Regions from separate parts of the Streptomyces sp. NRRL B-3229 genome, predicted to be linked through region 2. Evidence: riboswitches for the same ligand, from Rfam matches in the RefSeq annotation. Region 2 holds a riboswitch; each other region holds the start of a gene.
The links. Region 2 has a riboswitch for thiamine pyrophosphate ahead of thiC (phosphomethylpyrimidine synthase ThiC). Riboswitches for the same ligand answer to the same signal wherever they lie in the genome.

Region 1 (6,348 bases), on a different contig from region 2:
GGGGCGGGGGCGGTGGGGTCTCCAGGACGCTGGTGCGGTGGTGGACCGGCTCGTCCTCGTTGACCGGGAGCAGCCGGGGCACGGTCAGGGAGCGCGGGATCACGCTCGTACGGTTCTCGGCGCCGGTGTACTCCGACGGGAGCGCCTGCGGGGGCACCATGTCCAGCTGGGCGTCGCTCAGCCTGCCGTGCGCCTCACGGGTCTGCGCGAGCAGCGCCACCGCGTCGTACGGGCGCAGCTCCGGGGTGCGGGCGGTGGCCGAGGCCACCAGCGCGTCCAGTTCGTACGGCAGCCCCGGGACCACGGCCGACGGGGGCGGAACGTCCTCGTGGAGGTGCTTGTAGAGCACTATCGCGGGGGATTCTCCCTCGTGCGGCTGGCTGCCGGTCAGCATCTCGTACAGGACGACACCGCAGGCGTAGACGTCGACGCGGGCGTCGGCGGTGTGGGGCCGGTCGATCTGTTCCGGTGACAGGTAGGAGACGGTGCCGAGGACCGCTCCGGAGCTGCTGGTCACGTTGTTCACGGACCGTACGAGCCCGAAGTCGGCGACCTTGACCCGGCCGTCGTCCCCTATGAGGACGTTCTCCGGCTTCATGTCCCGGTGCACGAACCCGGCGCGGTGCGCGGCGCCGAGCGCGGCCAGGACCGGCTCCAGGATGTCCAGGGCGGCGCGCGGTTGCAGCGCCCCGCGCTCGCGCAGCACGTCACGCAGGGTGCAGCCGGCCACGTACTCCATGGCGAGATAGACGTACGACCCGTCGGTGCCCTGGTCGAAGACCTGCACCACGTTGGGGTGGGCCAGTCGGGCGACGGACTTGGCCTCCCGGATGAACCGCTCGACGAAAATCCCGTCCGCCGCGAGCGCGGGGTGCATCACCTTGAGCGCGAGCACGCGGTCCAGACGGGTGTCCAGGGCACGGTAGACCGTGGCCATCCCGCCGACCGCGATCCGCGCGTCCACGCGGTAGCGGCCGTCGAGCACCTGCCCGACCAGCGGGTCCTGAAGGGTCGTATCCACGCAGCGAGTCTACGAGCCACGGCTGACAGCCGATCCGGTTCGGCCGGAACAGGAGCGGTACTGGAGCCGAGCTGTGACGGAGGTCGCACCTGCCCGAGTCCGGGGTCGAACGTATGTTCAGAGCCGGGCGGTCCGGGTCGGTTCAGCTGCCGGGACCTCCGGATCCGCTTCAGAAGGCCGGCCGCTCCGGGTCCAGTGCGGCCAGGCCCTCCGCCGGGGACGACGCCTCCGCGAAGTGCCGACGGGGGATCCGCCCCGCCCGGTACGCCAGCCGGCCCGCCTCCACCCCGTGCCGCATCGCCTGCGCCATCAGTTCCGGCTCCTGCGCCCGTGTCACCGCCGAGGCGAGCATCACCCCCGCGCACCCCAGCTCCATCGCCAGGGCCGCGTCGGACGCCGTACCCGCCCCCGCGTCCAGGATCACCGGCACCCGCGCGTGCTCGACGATCAGCTGGAAGTTGTGCGGGTTGCGGATGCCGAGCCCGGAGCCGATCGGGGAGCCCAGCGGCATGATCGCCGCGCAGCCCACGTCCTCCAGCCGGCGCGCCAGCACCGGGTCGTCGTTCGTGTACGGCAGCACCGTGAAGCCGTCGTCGACCAGGGTCTCCGCCGCGTCCAGCAGCTCCACGCCGTCCGGGAGCAGGGTCCGCTCGTCGGCGATGACCTCCAGCTTGATCAGGTCGGTGCCGAGCGCCTCGCGCGCGAGACGGGCCGTGAGGACGGCCTCGCCGGCCGTGAAGCAGCCCGCCGTGTTGGGCAGCACCCGGATGCCGAGCCGCTCCAGGACGGACAGCACGGAGCCGTGCACCGACGGATTCACCCGCCGCATCGCGACCGTCGTGAGCTCGGTCCCGGAGGCGACCAGCGCCCGCTCCAGGACGTCCAGGCTGGGCGCCCCGCCCGTGCCCATGATCAGCCGGGACGAGAACGGCGTACCGCCGATGACGAAGGGATCGTCGGCCATGGGTCAGCCTCCTTGGACGGCGGTGAGGACTTCCACGCGGTCACCCTCGGCGAGGGGCGTCGAGGGCCACTGCGTGCGCGGCACGACGGTCTCGTTGACCGCGGCGGCGACCCCGGAGGGCGCCGCGGTCAGGGCCCGTACGACGGTGTCGAGAGCCGTACCGGGAGCGAACCGGCGCGGCTCCCCGTTGACGGAGATGTTCATGCCGGCTGCTCCACCCGCCGAAGGAACCGACCCGGGGTGAACGGACGGGCCACCTCCGGGAGTTCACCGGTCGCAAGGACATGGGCCATCGCGTCCCCGGTGACCGGGGTCAGCAGCACGCCGTTGCGGTAGTGCCCGGTGGCGAGCAGCAGGCCGGGCAGGTCCGTCGGGCCGAGCAGGGGAGCGTTGTCGGGGGAGCCCGGGCGCAGTCCCGCGCGGGTCTCCGTCAGCGGCAGCTCGGTGATGCCGGGGACCAGTTCGTGCGCGTCCCGCAGCAGTTCGTACACCCCGCCCGCGGTCACCGTGGTGTCCCAGCCCAGCTCCTCGCTGGTCGCGCCGATCACCAGCTCGCCGTTCTCGCGCGGCACGAGGTAGACATGGCTGCCGCGCACGACGGCCCGCACGGTACGGCTCAGGAAGGGCGCGTACCGGGGTGGCACGGTCAGGCGCAGCACCTGGCCCTTCACCGGCCGCACCGGGGGCAGGACGGCCTCGGGGACCCCGTCCAGACGGCCGCTCAGGCTCCCGGCGGCGAGCACGACCTGGCCCGCGTCCAGTGCGCCGCCGTCCGTCGTGGTGATCCCGGCGGCCCGGTCCCGGACGATCCGCAGGCGCTCCGCCCACACGCGGTGGAACACCACACCGGCCCGCTCGCACGCGGCCAGCAACGCGCGCGTGAGGCGGCGCGGATCGATCTGGTGGTCACCGTCCACCCGCAGCCCGCCCCGCACCCCCGGTGCGAGCATCGGCTCCAGGCGGCGGCACTCGCGCCCCGACAGCCACTCCGACTCCAGGCCCGACTGCCGCTGGAGCGCGTGCAGTTCGCGCAGATGGGCGCGGTCGTCGGCGTCCAGGGCCACGGCCAGCGTGCCGCACCTGCGGTAGCCGAGGTCGTGGCCGGTCAGCTCGGTGAGCTCGGCCGCGAAGTCGGGGTAGCGGTGGGCCGAGGCGAGGTTCAGGCCGAGCAGTGTCTGCTCGCCGTAGTGCAGTTCGGTGACCGCGGCCAGCATCCCGGCGGCCACCTGGGCGGCCCCGCCGCCCGGTTCCGGGTCCGCCACGGCCGTGCGGAGACCGCGCTGCGCGGCCCGCCAGGCCGTGACCAGGCCGATGATGCCGCCCCCGACGACGAGGACGTCTGACGTACGTGAGGACATGGGCGTCCAGCCCCTCCCTTCGCCGGCATGACCCGGATCAGGTTCGTACGGTCGGAGGCCGGCCAGCCTCCCTCTCAGCCCGGTGCGTCCGGGCTCCCGCGAGTGCTCTACGTTGGCCACCCTAGCCCGACCCCGTACGTCTCAGTAAGGGAGCCTCTCTCCGTGGCACGCTCGCTCGACAACCTCGTCCTCGCCCCGGTCGCCGACCAGGCCCCAGGTCAGGTGGGCACCGGCACCCGGTTCACGTACCACGAGAAGGACGGGGAGATCTGGGCCGAGTACGCCGGCGGTGACGTGGTCCGCGGGCATCTGGTCGGCACGCGCGCGGGAGACCGCCTCGACTTCCGCTACGTCCAGCTCAAGCACGACGGGACGACGTCCTCCGGCCACTGCGTCTCCATGGTCGTCGACCTGCCCGACGGCAGGGTGCGGCTGGAGGAGACTTGGCAGTGGGAGTCGCAGTCCGGCAGCGGGACCAGCATTGTGGAGCAGCTCACTCGGCACGACTCCTGACTGACTGAACGTCAGGTGGCTAGGGTGATCAAATGACCGAGCAGACACAGGCGCAGCAGCGGGTGGTCGTGGTCGGGGCGGGCATGGCCGGCGTGCAGACCGCGGTCGCCCTGCGCGAACGGGGCTTCCAGGGCACCGTCACGGTGATCGGCGCGGAGCCCCACCAGCCCTACGACCGACCGCCGCTCTCCAAGGCGGTCCTGCTGGGCAAGGCCGAGGGCTCCGCCTTCGACGTGGACTTCGAGGCCCTCGGCATCGAACTGCGGCTCGGCCGCGAGGCGCTGGGCGTGCGCCCGGACGCGCACGAGCTGGACACCGAGGCCGGGCCCGTGCCGTACGACGTCCTGGTCCTCGCCACCGGCGCCGAGCCGATCCGGCTGCCCGGCACCGAGGGCGTGCCCGGCGTGCATCTGCTGCGCACCCTGGACGACGCCGAACGCCTGCGCCCGGTGCTCGCCCGGCAGCACGACATCGTGGTCGTCGGCGCGGGCTGGATCGGCGCCGAGTTCGCCACCGCCGCGCGCGAGGCGGGCTGCGCGGTCACGGTCGTGGAAGCCGCCGACCGGCCGCTCGCCGGCGCGCTGCCCGCGGAGGTGGCCGCCCCGATGACGTCCTGGTACGCCGACGCGGGCGCCGATCTGCGCACCCACGCGCGCGTGGTGCGCGTCGAGCCCGGCGAGGTCGTCCTGGACGACGGATCCCGGGTGCCCGCGGGCGCGGTCGTGGTCGGTATCGGCGCCAGGCCCGCCACGGCCTGGCTCGCCGGTTCCGGCATCGAGCTCGGCGCGCACGGCGAGGTCGTCGCCGACGAACGGCTGCACACCTCCGCGCCGGACGTCTACGCGGTCGGCGACTGCGCCTCCTTCCCCTCGCGGCGCTACGGCGAACGGCTGATGGTCCACCACTGGGACAACGCCCTTCAGGGACCTCGCACGGTCGCCGCGGCCGTCCTGGGCGAGACCTCCGCGGTCTACGACCCGGTCCCGTACTTCTGGTCCGAGCAGTTCGGCCGCTTCGTGCAGTACGCCGGCCACCACACGTCCGCCGACACGACCCTGTGGCGCGGTGAGCCGTCCGGCCCCGCCTGGTCGGTGTGCTGGCTCAGGGACAACCGCCTGGTCGCCCTCCTGGCGGTCGGCCGCCCCCGCGACCTGGCGCAGGGCCGCCGCCTGATCGACGCGGGCACCGAGATGGACCCGGACCTGCTGGCGGACCCGGCGAGGCCGCTGAAGGCGGCGGCGAGGTAGCCGGCCTGCCGGACCCCGGCCCGGGAGGGGGCGGGAGCTCGTTCGGGAGCTCTCGGTGGCACCCGGCATCTCGCCCTGTGTCCCCCGCCGGAGGCGCCCCGGCTTCCGACTGTCAGTGCGGGATGGCACGCTTAATCCCGTGACCGAGATTGACGCAAAGATCGATGCACTCGTCCCCGCCTGGCTCACCCTCCCCGACATCGCGGAGCTGCTCGACGTCGAGGTGACGCGGGTGCGGCAGCTGGTCAAGGAGGGCCAGCTCATCGCCGTACGCCGTGGCGAGAACCGCGCGCTGCACGTCCCCGCCGCCTTCATCGACGGGGCCGAGCAGAAGGTGGTCAAGGGGCTGGCCGGGACCCTGACGCTCCTGAGGGACGACGGCTTCACCGACGAAGAGATGCTGGAGTGGCTCTTCACCCCCGACGAGAGCCTGCCCGGCACCCCCGCGCAGGCCCTGAGCGAGAATCGCGGCACGGAGGTGAAGCGCCGGGCCCAGGCGCTCGCCGTCTGACCTGACAGCACCGGCGTACGGGCCGGGCCCGCACAGAGGCCGCGGCCGCGGTCGAGCACGGCCCGTACACCGCCGAATCCCGGGGGAGTTCCCGCATGCCCGACACCGCCCGCACCCGGCTCGCCGACGCCCGTGTCTACCTGTGCACGGACGCCCGCAAGCGCCAGGGCGACCTTCCCGAGTTCCTGGACGCCGTCCTGGCCGGCGGCGTCGACATCGTGCAGTTGCGGGACAAGGGCATGGAGGCGGCCGAGGAACTGGAGCACCTGACGGTCCTCGCCGAGGCCTGCGCCCGCCACGGCAGGATGCTCGCGGTCAACGACCGGGCCGACGTGGCCCACGCGGCCGCCGCCGACGTCCTCCACCTGGGCCAGGGCGACCTCCCCGTCCCCGCCGCCCGGGCGATCCTCGGCGACGACGTCCTGATAGGCCGCTCCACCCACGCGGAGGCGGAGGCCGCCGCGGCCGCGGTGCAGGAGGGTGTGGACTACTTCTGCACCGGCCCGTGCTGGCCGACCCCCACCAAGCCCGGCCGGCACGCCCCCGGCCTGGACCTGGTCCGGTACACCGCGGCCCTGGGCACCGACCGTCCCTGGTTCGCCATCGGAGGCATCGACCTCGGCAACCTCGACGAGGTCCTGGAGGCCGGGGCCCGCCGGGTCGTGGTCGTCCGGGCGATCACCGAGGCGGACGACCCCGGCGCGGCCGCCGCGGAGTTCGCGAAGCGGGTCCGG
Region 2 (6,348 bases):
GTGCGGGCGCCGTCGCCGTCGCCGCCGTTCTGACGCCCGTTCTCGCCGGGATAGCCGCGGCGATCTTCCTGCTCGTGGGCTACATCCTCCAGATGCTCAGCCCGCCGCCGGCGTTCGCCCACGCCATGATCACCATCGGATGGGTGTTCGGCGCTCTGACCGCGGCCGCGATCCTGGTCGCCGCGGGCGGCCTGCTGATCACCGCCCTGCGCAACCGCCCCTCGCCCGACACGGCGTACGGCGAACTCACCGGGGAGGTGGCACGGGCCAAGGACGCCTGGCGGGAGGCCCTGCTGGAACGCGGCCTGCTGCCCTTCCTCAGAGATGCCCTGGCCGACCCCGGCTCCGCCTCACTGCACCACACGGCACCGCCGGCCCCGACCAGCCGCATGCCCAGCCTGGGCTACGACCGCCCCGGGTTCAGCAGCCCGGACGACGGAGCCTCCGGTGCCCGCCCGAGCTTCACCAGCCCGGACTACACGAGCCCGGACTTCGGGGGGCCGGAACACCAGCCGGACTGACACCGCCCGGCAGAGCCCCTCGGCTTGCGTTCCCAGCACGTGCCCACGACGTGCCCACAAGGGGAGCGCAAGCCGGATGCGGGGTGAGGCGGCACACGGGGTGAAGCGCGGGCGCCCCCTGCCACCGCCCTCATCGAATCCGCACGTACGTCCGGGGCCGCCTCGGGCTCGTCCTTCGACGAGTCGCTGGTGGACCACCTCAGCAGCTGCCCCTCACGGGAGATCCTGGCGTACGCCGAGCGCTTCGACGAAGTGCACGACGCTCTGTACCGCTGGGATGCCTGGGCGGCGGCCTGTCTGATCGACGGCGGCTGCGCCGGCCGACGGGCAGGGCATCGAACTCACGCACCTGGAGGGGACTTCGACTTCGACGACCTGGAGGAGATGCATCGCCGTCTCCCCCGGCGGCACGACTCTTCCTCGCGGAGCGCGACTGACTCGACGAACAGGGCGGCCCGCGACGCCGCACAGTCGCGGGTGCGGACCGTCCTGTCGGCGCGGGACTACTCCGCCAGCGGCAAGTACACCCGGTTCCCGCTCGCCGCGAACTCCTTCGATTTCTGAAGCATTCCCTCGGCGACCTCCTCGGGCGAGGCCCCTTCGGCCGCCGCCCCGCCGAACCGCTCGTTGATGCTCTGGCTGATCTTCATCGAGCAGAACTTCGGTCCGCACATGGAGCAGAAGTGGGCCGTCTTGGCCGGCTCCGCCGGGAGGGTCTCGTCGTGGAACTCACGAGCCGTGTCCGGGTCCAGGGCGAGGTTGAACTGGTCCTCCCACCGGAACTCGAAGCGGGCGTCGGACAGGGCGTCGTCCCAGTCCTGCGCCCCGGGATGTCCCTTGGCCAGGTCCGCCGCGTGGGCAGCGATCTTGTAGGTGATGACACCCGTCTTGACGTCTTCCCGGTTGGGCAGACCCAGATGCTCCTTGGGCGTGACGTAGCAGAGCATCGCCGTACCCCACCAGGCGATCATCGCCGCGCCGATGCCGGAGGTGATGTGGTCGTACGCAGGAGCGACGTCGGTGGTCAGCGGACCGAGCGTATAGAAAGGAGCTTCATCGCAGATCTCCTGCTGAAGGTCGATGTTCTCCTTGATCTTGTGCATCGGGACATGTCCCGGGCCCTCGATCATGGTCTGTACGTTGAAACGCTTGGCGATCGTGTTGAGTTCCCCGAGCGTCCTCAACTCCGCGAACTGCGCCTCGTCGTTGGCGTCCGCGATCGATCCCGGCCTCAGACCGTCGCCCAGCGAGTAGGTGACGTCATAGGCGGCGAGGATCTCGCACAGTTCCTCGAAGTTCTCGTAGAGGAACGACTCCTTGTGGTGCGCGAGGCACCAGGCGGCCATGATCGAACCGCCGCGCGAGACGATCCCGGTCTTGCGGTTCGCCGTCAGCGGTACGTACGGCAGCCGCACGCCCGCGTGGACCGTCATGTAGTCCACGCCCTGCTCGGCCTGCTCGATGACCGTGTCCTTGTAGATCTCCCAGGTCAGCTCCTCGGCCCGGCCGTCGACCTTCTCCAGCGCCTGGTAGAGCGGCACCGTGCCGATCGGGACGGGGGAGTTGCGCAGCACCCACTCACGGGTGGTGTGGATGTTGCGGCCGGTGGACAGATCCATGACCGTGTCGGCGCCCCAACGGGTCGCCCAGGTCATCTTCTCGACCTCCTCCTCGATGGAGGACGTCACCGCGGAGTTGCCGATGTTGGCGTTGACCTTCACCAGGAACCGCTTGCCGATGATCATCGGCTCGATCTCCGGGTGGTTGACGTTCGCGGGCAGCACCGCACGCCCCGCCGCGATCTCCTCACGCACCACCTCGGGCTCCACGTTCTCCCGGATGGCCACGTACTCCATCTCCGGTGTGATCTCCCCCCGGCGGGCGTACGCGAGTTGGGTGACCGCGCTGCCGTCACGACTACGCCGTGGCAGGCGAGGCCGGCCCGGGAACACCGCGTCGAGGTTGCGCAGGTTGCCGCCGCGGGGAGAGGTGTGCTTGATCCCGTCGTCCTCCGGACGCACGGGACGGCCCGCGTACTCCTCGGTGTCCCCGCGGGCGACGATCCAGTTCTCCCTGAGCGGGTTGAGCCCCCGACGGACATCGGTCTCGGTGAGCGGATCGGTGTACGGGCCCGAGGTGTCGTACAGCGTCACCGACTGCCCGTTGGTGAGGTGCACCTGGCGGACCGGCACCCGCAGGTCGGGGCGCGAGCCCTCGACGTACGCCTTGTGCCAGCCGATGGACTTCCCGGCCTCCGTCGGGGGTTGCGTGGGGTGCTGTGTCGAGCTTTCACCCTGAATGGACGGTTCGTCCTGGTTGGAGGCAGGCGTGCGTGCGTCCTTGATGGTCATGAGACCTACTCCCTACGCCGGCATTACCCGGTAACAGGTTCGGCGGTCGACGCAGCGGCTTCCGTCTGCCGACGTTTCGTGGGGAACGTCACTCTCGCGTGAGGACGTTCCACGTGAAACATCGCTGGGACGGAGGTCAGCGCCCTCTCAGCCCGGTGCTCCGAGCTCCCGCGTGTACAAAGGTGCCACCACGCTAGCGTCAATTCGGGCGCGGTGAACAGGGGGCCCCATTCGTTCTTGCGATGATCGGGCGGTGACCACGACACATCAGCCTCCGTACCCGCCTCCCGAGCCGCAGCGCCGACCGGGCTCCGGAAACGGCCCCGGTGACGGGCCGGGACGCGGGCCGGGCGGCGCTCCGGGCGGCGACGCGGCGGACGCCAACGGTCGTATGGGCGCGTCCGATTCCGGGGGCTGGGACGCTTTCGGGCGCGGGCAGGCGCCGGGGCGTGGGCAGGGATCTGGCCAGGGGCTTGGCCAGCGGCCTGGTCAGGGGCCTGACCAGGCGCAGAGTCCCGGGCAGGCGGGTCCTGGGCGTGCTCCGGGCTATCCGCAGGGATACGGGCCGGGGGCCGGCCGGGAGCAGGGGCCTGGCCCCGCGTATGGGTCCAACGGCCTCAGCGAAGGCTTCGGTGGCGGCCACGACCGTGGCGAGGGTTTCCAGGACAGGCAAGGTCACGGCGAGGGCTTCGGTGGCGACCGCGGTCACGGCCGGGGCGAGGGCTTCGGGGGCGGGCACGGCCAAAGAGAGGGCTTCGGGGGGCACCACAGCCACAGCCGCACCCACGCCCCCCATGACGGTCACGGACACCATTCCGGCGCGCCCGGACACGACCACGGGCACGGCCACGCGGACGGCGGCGGAGGCGATGGAGGCAACGGCGGCGGCAACGGCGGCGGCGGTGGCGGTCACTCTCACGGCCACAGTCACAGCCACGGCCCGGCGACCCCCGTCTCCAAGCACCTGCGCAAGGTCATCGCAGCGATCCTGATCCCCTTCGCCGGGGCTGTCGTCGTCGGACTCGCGGTGCTGTGGCCCGGTGGCGCCCCGGCGCACCAACGTACCGGGGTCGGTTTCGACCGGCAGACCCAGCAGGCCACGGTCACCACAGTCGTGAGTGTCAGCTGCAAGTCGGTGAACGCCGGAGGGGAGACCCCGACCGGGGACACCTCGACCGCCGAGGGCTCCTCGGCCGAGCAGCAGGCGAAGGGCACCTGCAAGAAGGCGACGATCCGGGTCGACACCGGCGACGACAAGGGCCGTACCTTCACGGAGATCGTCCAGCCGGACCAGTCACGGCAGCTGCACGAGGGCGAGAAGGTCGTGGTCGCGTACGAGCCCTCGGCGCCCAGGGACCTTCAGTACTCGGTCGCCGACGTCAACCGCAGGTTCCCGATGGGACTGCTCGCCGGCATCTTCGCGCTGGTCGTCGTGATCGTGGGGCGGTTGCGCGGTGTCATGGCGCTGGTCGCCCTGGCCGTCAGTTTCCTGCTGCTGAACTTCTTCGTGCTGCCCGCGATCCTCCAGGGCTCGAACCCGCTGGTCGTGGCGGTGGTCGGGTCCAGCGCCATCATGCTGATCGCCCTCTACATGTGCCACGGTCTGTCGGCCCGGACGTCCGTGGCGGTACTGGGCACGCTGATCTCCCTGTTGCTGATCGGCGTCCTCGGCTCGCAGTTCATCGGCTGGGCCGCGCTGACGGGCAACACGGACGACAACACCGGTCTGATCCACGGGCTGTATCCGTCGATCGACATGAGCGGTCTGCTTCTCGCCGGCGTCATCATCGGCTCGCTCGGTGTCCTGGACGACGTGACGGTGACCCAGACGTCGGCGGTGTGGGAACTGCACGAGGCCAACCCGGCGATGGGCTGGCGAGGCCTCTACCGGGCCGGTATCCGTATCGGCCGCGATCACATCGCCTCCGTCGTCAACACCCTCGTGCTCGCCTACGCGGGTGCCGCACTGCCGCTGCTGCTGCTCTTCTCGATCGCCCAGTCCAGCGTGGGCACTGTCGCCAACAGCGAGTTGGTGGCGGAGGAGATCGTGCGCACCCTGGTCGGCTCGATCGGCCTGGTCGCCTCGGTTCCGGTCACCACGGCTCTCGCGGCCCTGGTGGTCTCGGCCGACCGGCCGGGGGCGGAAACAGCGGGGGCAGGGGCAGGGGGGGCCGCGGCCGCACCTACGGCACCGGCACCCGCACCGGCGACAAGTGTGAGCGCAGGGACAGCCGAAGCCCGCCCGACTCCGGCCCGTGGCGGGAAGGGTCGCCGCCGCAGGCACTGAGAGACCCCGACAGCCCGGCAGACCCGTACAAAGGCAGGCGTGCGGCTTCCCGCCGTACCGGGAAGATCACGTCGGGCTCCACCAACGGGTCACCGCTCAAGACGTCATCGGCCGCCGCCCTCGTCGGCAGAAGCGTTCCTTCGCCCTCCCACTCGAAGGTGAAGCGTTCCGCCCAGTTCACGACCGCCTCGCCCGCCCGGCGTCAGCCCGCGCTCTGCTCCTCCGCCAGGATCCGGTCCAGCGCCTCGTCGAGATGCGCGTCGAAATCGGCCATCGCAGCCTCCTGCCCCAATGGCACCAGCTTGTCGGTGCGGTCGAGAAAAGCGATGACCGGCGCCGTCGACGAACGGAACAACGCCTGGTCGCCACCGACCTGAAGCCTGATCAGCAGATCCCCCAGCGTGTCGGGACCGGCGGGCGAGACCCGTACGTCGCCCTCCCCGCAGGGCCGCCCCACTCCGTCGATCAGCAGCTCGCGCCCGAAAGCCCAGGTGACCGGGGCATCACCCGGGAGATGGAAGGTCAGCCGGACTGCGTAGGGATCCTCGGTCTCGTAGCGCAGCTCCACCGGGATGCGGAAGGAGAGCTCCTCCGACACCAGAAAGCTCATCATGACCTCTGCCTGTACGGACTCGCGCATCGCCTACCCCGTCATCTGCCTTCGTATGGCCGGGAATGATCCCTCTGACCCTGGTGGCATCTTGCTGAACGTACACAACAGATCACAAGGAGTGAGTTTTCAGATACTGATAGAGATCGCGAGCGAACCCATCCGGAGCCCGACTTCCTCTTGCAATTGCTGGGTGGCGGCCCACAACCGGTCGGCTTGATGAACGGGAAGGGAGAGGGCCATCGTTGCCGCAGCGTTACCCAACGTGATCGGAATCGCAGCGCACACCGTCCCCAGCGCGTACTCCTGACGCTCGATCACCGGCTGCATCCGGCCGACCCGTTCGAGCCGTCGAAGCAGGCTGTGGTGGTCGCGCACGGTGTACGGGGTGATGGACCGCACCGGATAGCGGTCCAGGTGGTCGCGCCGGGCCGCCTCGTCGAGCTGGGCGAGCAGGCACTGGCCGATGGCGTGTGCGTGCCCGGTCTCGCGGAAGTCGGCCCACTCCTCCACAGCCGGATTGCCCGGGGAGTCGGAGACACAGAGAACCTCGATCTCGCCGTCCCGGTACTGGGCGTA
Region 3 (6,348 bases), on a different contig from region 2:
ACCTGGTCCGGTTTCTTCGGCTTCCTCGCCCTCGCCATCGGCTGTGCGATCGCTCTCATCGGCCTGTACGCGGCGATCAGCACATGGCGCGGCCTGGACCCCTCCCGCCGCCGCGGCCAGGTACTCCCGGTCACCCTCACCGCCGGGTGCTTCCTCGTCGTCGGCGCGGCGGTCGCGGCCCTCGGTGCATGGATCCTGTGAGTGGCGAGCCACGTGATGGGTGCGGCCGCCATGGGCGCGAGATGACATCGTTCCTCGCCGGATACGGTCACCCGTACGCATCGACGGGAAGGACGGTCCAGGGGTGGGCCTGGGCATCATCGGTCAGGCAGCCGGGCTGTTCGCCGTCACCAATATCGACGACATCCTGGTCCTGGCGCTGTTCTTCGCTCAGGGTGCCGGACACCGCGGGTCGACACGCCGTGTGGTTGTCGGCCAGTACCTCGGGTTCGTAGCGATCCTCGCCGTCTCCGTCGCCGCCGCGTTCGGCGCGACGTTCCTGCCGGAGAGCGCGATTCCTTACCTGGGCCTGCTTCCGCTGGCTCTCGGCATCAAGGCCGCGTGGCAGGCATGGCGCCACCGCGGGGAGGACGACGAGGAGGATGCGAGGGAAGGCGGTCCCAAGCCACTGGAGGTGGCCGCGGTGACCTTCGCCAACGGCGGCGACAACATCGGTGTCTACGTCCCTTGGGTCGCAGCACCTCGTAGCGTGCGACGTAGCCGTCGAGGGCTTCCTGCACAGAGCAGTCGAGGTGATCACGCAGCGTCCTCAGGCCGAGGATGATCCGGTCGGCGACGATCCTGTCGTCGGCCATGCCTGCATCCGTCTCGCAGTTGCCGAGCCGGGCCAACGCGTAATCCCGCACTATCTCTGGGCCGTCCGAAGTCGGCCAACGTCGACAGTCGGTACCCACGGGTGACCACCCCCACCCCGGTCCGGCCCGGGTACCGGGCGAGGATCTGCGACACTGGACGGGTTATGCCGAAGCCCGGAGAACTCACTTTCGTCGCCCCCCGCGGAGCCAAGAAGCCGCCGCGGCATCTCGCTGACCTCACTCCTGCCGAGCGCAAGGAGGTGGTGGCCGGGATCGGGGAGAAGCCTTTTCGAGCCAAGCAGCTCTCGCAGCACTACTTCGCGCGGTACGCGCACGACCCCGCGGAGTGGACCGACATCCCCGCCGGTTCGCGCGAGAAGCTCCAGGAGGCGCTGCTTCCGGAGCTCATGACCGTCGTACGGCATCTGTCGACCGACCAGGGGACCACGCGCAAGACGCTGTGGCGGCTGTTCGACGGGACGCTCGTGGAGTCGGTGCTGATGCGGTACCCGGACCGGGTGACCATGTGCATCAGCTCGCAGGCCGGCTGCGGGATGAACTGTCCCTTCTGCGCCACCGGCCAGGCGGGTCTTGACCGGAACCTGTCCACCGCCGAGATCGTGCACCAGATCGTCGACGGGATGCGGGCGCTCCGGGACGGGGAGGTGCCGGGCGGACCCGCGCGGCTCTCCAACATCGTCTTCATGGGCATGGGCGAGCCGCTCGCCAACTACAAGCGGGTGACGCAGTCCATCCGCGCGCTCACCGACCCCGCCCCCGACGGGCTCGGACTCTCGCAGCGCGGCATCACCGTGTCCACCGTGGGGCTCGTGCCCGCCATTCACCGGTTCGCCGACGAAGGGTTCAAGTGCCGGCTCGCCATCTCCCTGCACGCTCCTGACGACGAGCTGCGCGACACCCTCGTCCCCGTGAACACGCGGTGGAAGGTGCGCGAGGTCCTCGACGCCGGGTTCGAGTACGTCGAGAAGAGCGGGCGCCGGCTCTCCATCGAGTACGCCCTCATCCGGGACATCAACGACCAGGCCTGGCGTGGTGACCGGCTCGGGCGGCTGCTCAGGGGCAAGCCCGTGCACGTGAACCTGATTCCGCTGAACCCGACCCCGGGCTCCAAGTGGACCGCCTCGCGGCCCGAGGACGAGAAGGCCTTCGTCGAGGCCATCGCCGCGCACGGCGTGCCGGTGACCGTCCGGGACACCCGTGGCCAGGAGATCGACGGGGCCTGTGGCCAGCTCGCGGCCACCGAGCGGTAGTCTGGCGACTGTACGTACACCTTCATATCCGACAGGGGAGCGCCACAGCGCTGAGAGTGCGGCAATCGGGCCGCAGACCCTCTGAACCTCGCCCAGGTCATTCTGGGTAGGAAGTTCGGTCATCACCGTGAACAACAAGAAGCTTTTCGCTGCCGTCGTCGGCCTCGGTCTCGTCACGCTGTCCGCGTGCGGGTCCTCGTCCTCCTCCGACTCCGGCAGCACCGGCTCCAAGACCGTCACCCTCGTCAGCCACGACTCCTGGGCCGTCTCCAAGGGCGTCCTCGCCGACTTCGAGAAGAAGTCCGGCTACAAGGTGAAGGTCCTGGAGGACGGCGACGCCGGGCAGGCCGTCAACAAGGCCATCCTCACCAAGGACAACCCGCAGGGAGACGTCTTCTTCGGCGTCGACAACACCCTGCTCTCCCGCGCGCTCGACAACGGCCTCTTCCAGTCGTACGAGGCGAAGGGCGCCGGCACCATCCAGGCCGGGTACCGCGTCGACGGGGACAAGGTCACGCCCATCGACACCGGCGACATCTGCGTCAACTACGACAAGGCGTGGTTCAGCAAGCACAAGCTCCAGCCGCCAATGTCGTACGACGATCTGATCAAGCCCGCCTACAAGAACCTCCTCGTCACGGAGAACGCCTCCACCTCCTCGCCGGGCCTCGGCTTCCTTCTCGGGTCCGCCGCGAAGTACGGGGACGCCGGCTGGCAGGGCTACTGGAAGAAGCTCAAGGCCAACGGCGTCAAGGTCGTCGACGGCTGGGAGCAGGCCTACAACGAGGAGTTCTCCGGGTCGGCCGGCGGCAAGAAGGCCAAGGCCGACCGGCCGCTCGTCGTCTCCTACGCCTCCTCGCCGCCCGCCGAGGTGATCTACGCCGACCCGAAGCCGGCCACCGCGCCCACCGGGGTCGCCGACGGTACCTGCTTCCGGCAGATCGAGTACGCGGGGCTGCTCAGCAACGCCAAGAACACCAAGGGCGGCAAGGCGTTCCTGGACTTCCTGCTCACCAAGGAGTTCCAGCAGGACATGCCGCTCAACATGTTCGTCTACCCGGTGGTGCAGGGCGCCCAGGTGCCGGCCGAGTTCACGAAGTACGGTCCGCAGGCCAAGGATCCCGAGACCATGGACCCGGCCAAGATCGCCGAACACCGTGACGACTGGGTCAAGTCGTGGACCTCGCTCGTCCTCAAGTGAGCCGTAGGGGCGCGGCGGCACGGCTCGGCCTGATGGCCGCGCCCGTCGCGTTCTTCGCCGTCTTCTTCGCCTGGCCTGTCGCCGCGATCGTCAAGCGTGGCCTCGACACGGACGGGAACTGGCAGTTCGGCCGGATCACCGACGTCCTCGGCCAGCCGGACATCCGGCACGTCCTGTGGTTCACCACCTGGCAGGCGCTCGTCTCCACCGCGCTCACGCTGCTGGTCGCGCTCCCCGGCGCATACGTCTTCGCGCGCTTCGACTTCCCCGGCAAGCAGATCCTGCGGGCCGTGGTCACCGTGCCCTTCGTGCTGCCGACGGTCGTGGTCGGTACGGCGTTCCTGGCGCTGGTCGGCCGGGGCGGGCTGCTGGACGAGTGGTGGGGCGTACGGCTGGACACCACGGTGTGGGCGATCCTGCTCGCGCACGTCTTCTTCAACTACGCGGTCGTCGTACGGACCGTGGGTGGACTGTGGGCGCAGTTGGACCCCCGGCAGGAGGAGGCCGCGCGGATGCTGGGCGCCTCCCGGCTCACCGCCTGGCGCAAGGTCACCCTCCCCGCGCTCGGGCCCGCCGTGGCCGCCGCCGCGCTGATGGTCTTCCTGTTCACCTTCACCTCCTTCGGTGTGGTCCAGATCCTCGGCGGCCCGACCTTCTCCACCCTCGAAGTCGAGATCTACCGCCAGACCTCCGAGATCTTCGACCTCTCCACGGCCGCCGTGCTGACGATCATCCAGTTCGTGGCCGTGGGCGCGGTCCTCGCCCTGCACGCGTGGACCGTACGGCGCAGGGAGAGCGCGCTCCGGCTCGTGGACGCGTCCGTCACCGCCCGGCGCCCGCGCGGCGCAGGGGAGTGGGGGCTGCTGGCCGGGGTCCTCGCGGTCGTCGCCGTCCTCCTGGTCCTGCCGCTCGCCGTGCTGGTGCAACGCTCCCTCGGCGCACCCGACTTCGGCTACTACCGGGCGCTGACCCACAGCGACGGCGGGGTCTTCCTCGTCGCGCCGATCGAGGCGATCGGGAACTCGCTGGAGTACGCCCTCGCCGCGACCGCCATCGCGGTGCTGATCGGAGGGCTCGCGGCGGCCGCCCTGACGCGACGGGACGCGGGGCGGTGGGTACGGGGCTTCGACGCGCTGCTGATGCTGCCGCTCGGGGTGTCCGCGGTGACCGTCGGCTTCGGGTTCCTGATCTCCCTCGACGAGCCGCCGCTGGACCTCAGACAGTCCTGGATCCTGGTGCCGCTCGCGCAGGCGCTGGTCGGGGTGCCGTTCGTCGTCCGGACCATGCTGCCCGTGCTGCGGGCCGTGGACCACCGGCTGCGGGAGGCGGCGGCCGTGCTCGGGGCCTCGCCCTGGCGGGTGTGGCGGGAGGTCGACCTGCCCATGGTGCGGCGGGCGCTGCTGATCGCGGCGGGGTTCGCGTTCGCCGTGTCGCTGGGCGAGTTCGGGGCGACCGTCTTCATCGCCCGGCCCGACAACCCGACGCTGCCGGTCGCCGTGGCCCGGCTGCTGGGCCGCGCCGGTGACCTCAACTACGGCCAGGCGATGGCCCTTTCGACCATCCTGATGATCGTGTGCGCGGTGGCGCTGCTGGTCCTCGAACGGCTGCGGACCGACCGGACCGGGGAGTTCTGATGCTGCTGAGCCTTGCGGACGCGACGGTACGGTTCGGCGGGCGGGCCGTGCTCGACGGGGTCGGGCTCGAGGTCGCCGAGCACGAGGTCGTGTGCGTGCTGGGACCGAGCGGCAGCGGCAAGTCGACGTTGCTGCGGGCGGTGGCCGGCCTGCAACCGCTCGACGCGGGGCGGGTGTTGCTCGACGGGCGGGACCAGGCCGGGGTGCCCGCGCACCGGCGCGGGGTGGGGCTGATGTTCCAGGACCACCAGCTGTTCCCGCAGCGGGACGTGGGCGCCAACGTGGCCTTCGGACTCCGGATGCATGACGTCCCGAAGGCCCAGCAGGGCGAGCGCGTACGGGAGTTGCTCGACCTCGTCGGTCTGCCGGGCGCCTCCCGCCGGGCCGTCGCCTCGCTCTCCGGCGGTGAGCAGCAGCGGGTCGCGCTGGCCCGGGCGCTCGCCCCCCGGCCCCGGCTGCTGATGCTCGACGAGCCGCTCGGGCAGCTGGACCGTTCGCTGCGGGAGCGGCTCGTCGTCGAACTGCGCGAGCTGTTCGGGCGGTTGGGCACCACGGTGCTCGCGGTCACCCACGACCAGAGCGAGGCCTTCGCCCTCGCCGACCGGGTGGTGGTGATGCGGGACGGGCGGATCGCCCAGTCCGGTACGCCGCTCGAGGTGTGGCAGCGGCCGGTGGACGAGTTCGTGGCCCGTTTCCTCGGCTTCGAGAACGTGGTGGAGGGGACCGTGACCGGCGAGGCGGCGGACACGGTGTGGGGCAAGGTCCCGGTGCCGCCAGGGGCCGCGCAGGGAGTCCGGAGCGTGCTGGTGCGGCCCGCGGGTGTGCGACTGGTGCCGGCCGACGAGGGGCTCCCCTGCACGGTCGCCGCACGCACCTTCAAGGGCACCCATGTCGCCGTGCACCTGCAACCCACGGACGACGGACCCCGATTGGAGGCCGCGTGCGCCCTGCGCGAGGCGCCGGAGGTCGGGGACGCGGTGGGGGTGGGCTTCGACGCGGGGGAGATCGTCGTGCTGGGGTGAACCTGGCCGATCGGTGTGCTGGGTCCAGGTGGCCGGAGCCGTCGTGCCGGGCCGACGCGGCTGAAATTGTCGCGCACGGCCCGCGCGAGCGGACATAGGGTGCCCGGCATGACGCTGCTCGCACACGACCGCTACTGCGACGAGATCGCCCACCAGGTGGGTCTGTTGCGGGCCGTGGTGACCTCCGGGGCCGATCTGTCGGTGACCGTGCCGACGTGTCCGGACTGGTCCTTGGAGCGGCTGGTGCGGCACACCGGGGGTGCCCTGCGCTGGGCGGAGCTGATGGTGCGGACCCGGGCCCGGGAGGAAGTGCCCGAGGACCAGGTGCCGTTGGGGGAGGGGCCCGAGGACGCGGGTGACCTCGACGCGTGGCTCGCCGAGACCGGTGACGCACTCGTCGCCACA

Region 1: another riboswitch for thiamine pyrophosphate. It lies ahead of thiO (glycine oxidase ThiO); the one in region 2 lies ahead of thiC (phosphomethylpyrimidine synthase ThiC).
Region 3: another riboswitch for thiamine pyrophosphate. It lies ahead of IF54_RS0107350 (thiamine ABC transporter substrate-binding protein); the one in region 2 lies ahead of thiC (phosphomethylpyrimidine synthase ThiC).

The regions. Positions count from the first base shown of each region.
Region 1 is NZ_JOGP01000008.1:410,054-416,401, reverse strand. It holds gene pknB (Stk1 family PASTA domain-containing Ser/Thr kinase) at 1-1,021, opposite strand, end outside; gene IF54_RS0116155 (thiazole synthase) at 1,191-1,985, opposite strand; gene thiS (sulfur carrier protein ThiS) at 1,989-2,189, opposite strand; gene thiO (glycine oxidase ThiO) at 2,186-3,343, opposite strand; TPP riboswitch at 3,341-3,453, opposite strand; gene IF54_RS0116140 (hypothetical protein) at 3,506-3,856, shown strand; gene IF54_RS0116135 (NAD(P)/FAD-dependent oxidoreductase) at 3,889-5,103, shown strand; gene IF54_RS0116130 (Rv2175c family DNA-binding protein) at 5,243-5,614, shown strand; gene thiE (thiamine phosphate synthase) at 5,710-6,348, shown strand, end outside.
Region 2 is NZ_JOGP01000009.1:190,034-196,381, forward strand. It holds gene IF54_RS0117240 (membrane protein) at 1-521, shown strand, start outside; gene IF54_RS0117245 (DUF4240 domain-containing protein) at 654-1,085, shown strand; gene thiC (phosphomethylpyrimidine synthase ThiC) at 1,025-2,872, opposite strand; TPP riboswitch at 2,865-3,054, opposite strand; partial or broken gene IF54_RS39640 (YibE/F family protein) at 3,666-5,159, shown strand; gene IF54_RS0117260 (SsgA family sporulation/cell division regulator) at 5,362-5,799, opposite strand; gene IF54_RS0117265 (IclR family transcriptional regulator) at 5,899-6,348, opposite strand, start outside.
Region 3 is NZ_JOGP01000004.1:125,838-132,185, reverse strand. It holds gene IF54_RS0107365 (hypothetical protein) at 1-201, shown strand, start outside; gene IF54_RS0107360 (cadmium resistance transporter) at 305-784, shown strand; gene rlmN (23S rRNA (adenine(2503)-C(2))-methyltransferase RlmN) at 980-2,086, shown strand; TPP riboswitch at 2,110-2,217, shown strand; gene IF54_RS0107350 (thiamine ABC transporter substrate-binding protein) at 2,214-3,287, shown strand; gene IF54_RS0107345 (ABC transporter permease) at 3,320-4,921, shown strand; gene IF54_RS0107340 (ABC transporter ATP-binding protein) at 4,921-5,943, shown strand; gene IF54_RS0107335 (maleylpyruvate isomerase family mycothiol-dependent enzyme) at 6,052-6,348, shown strand, end outside.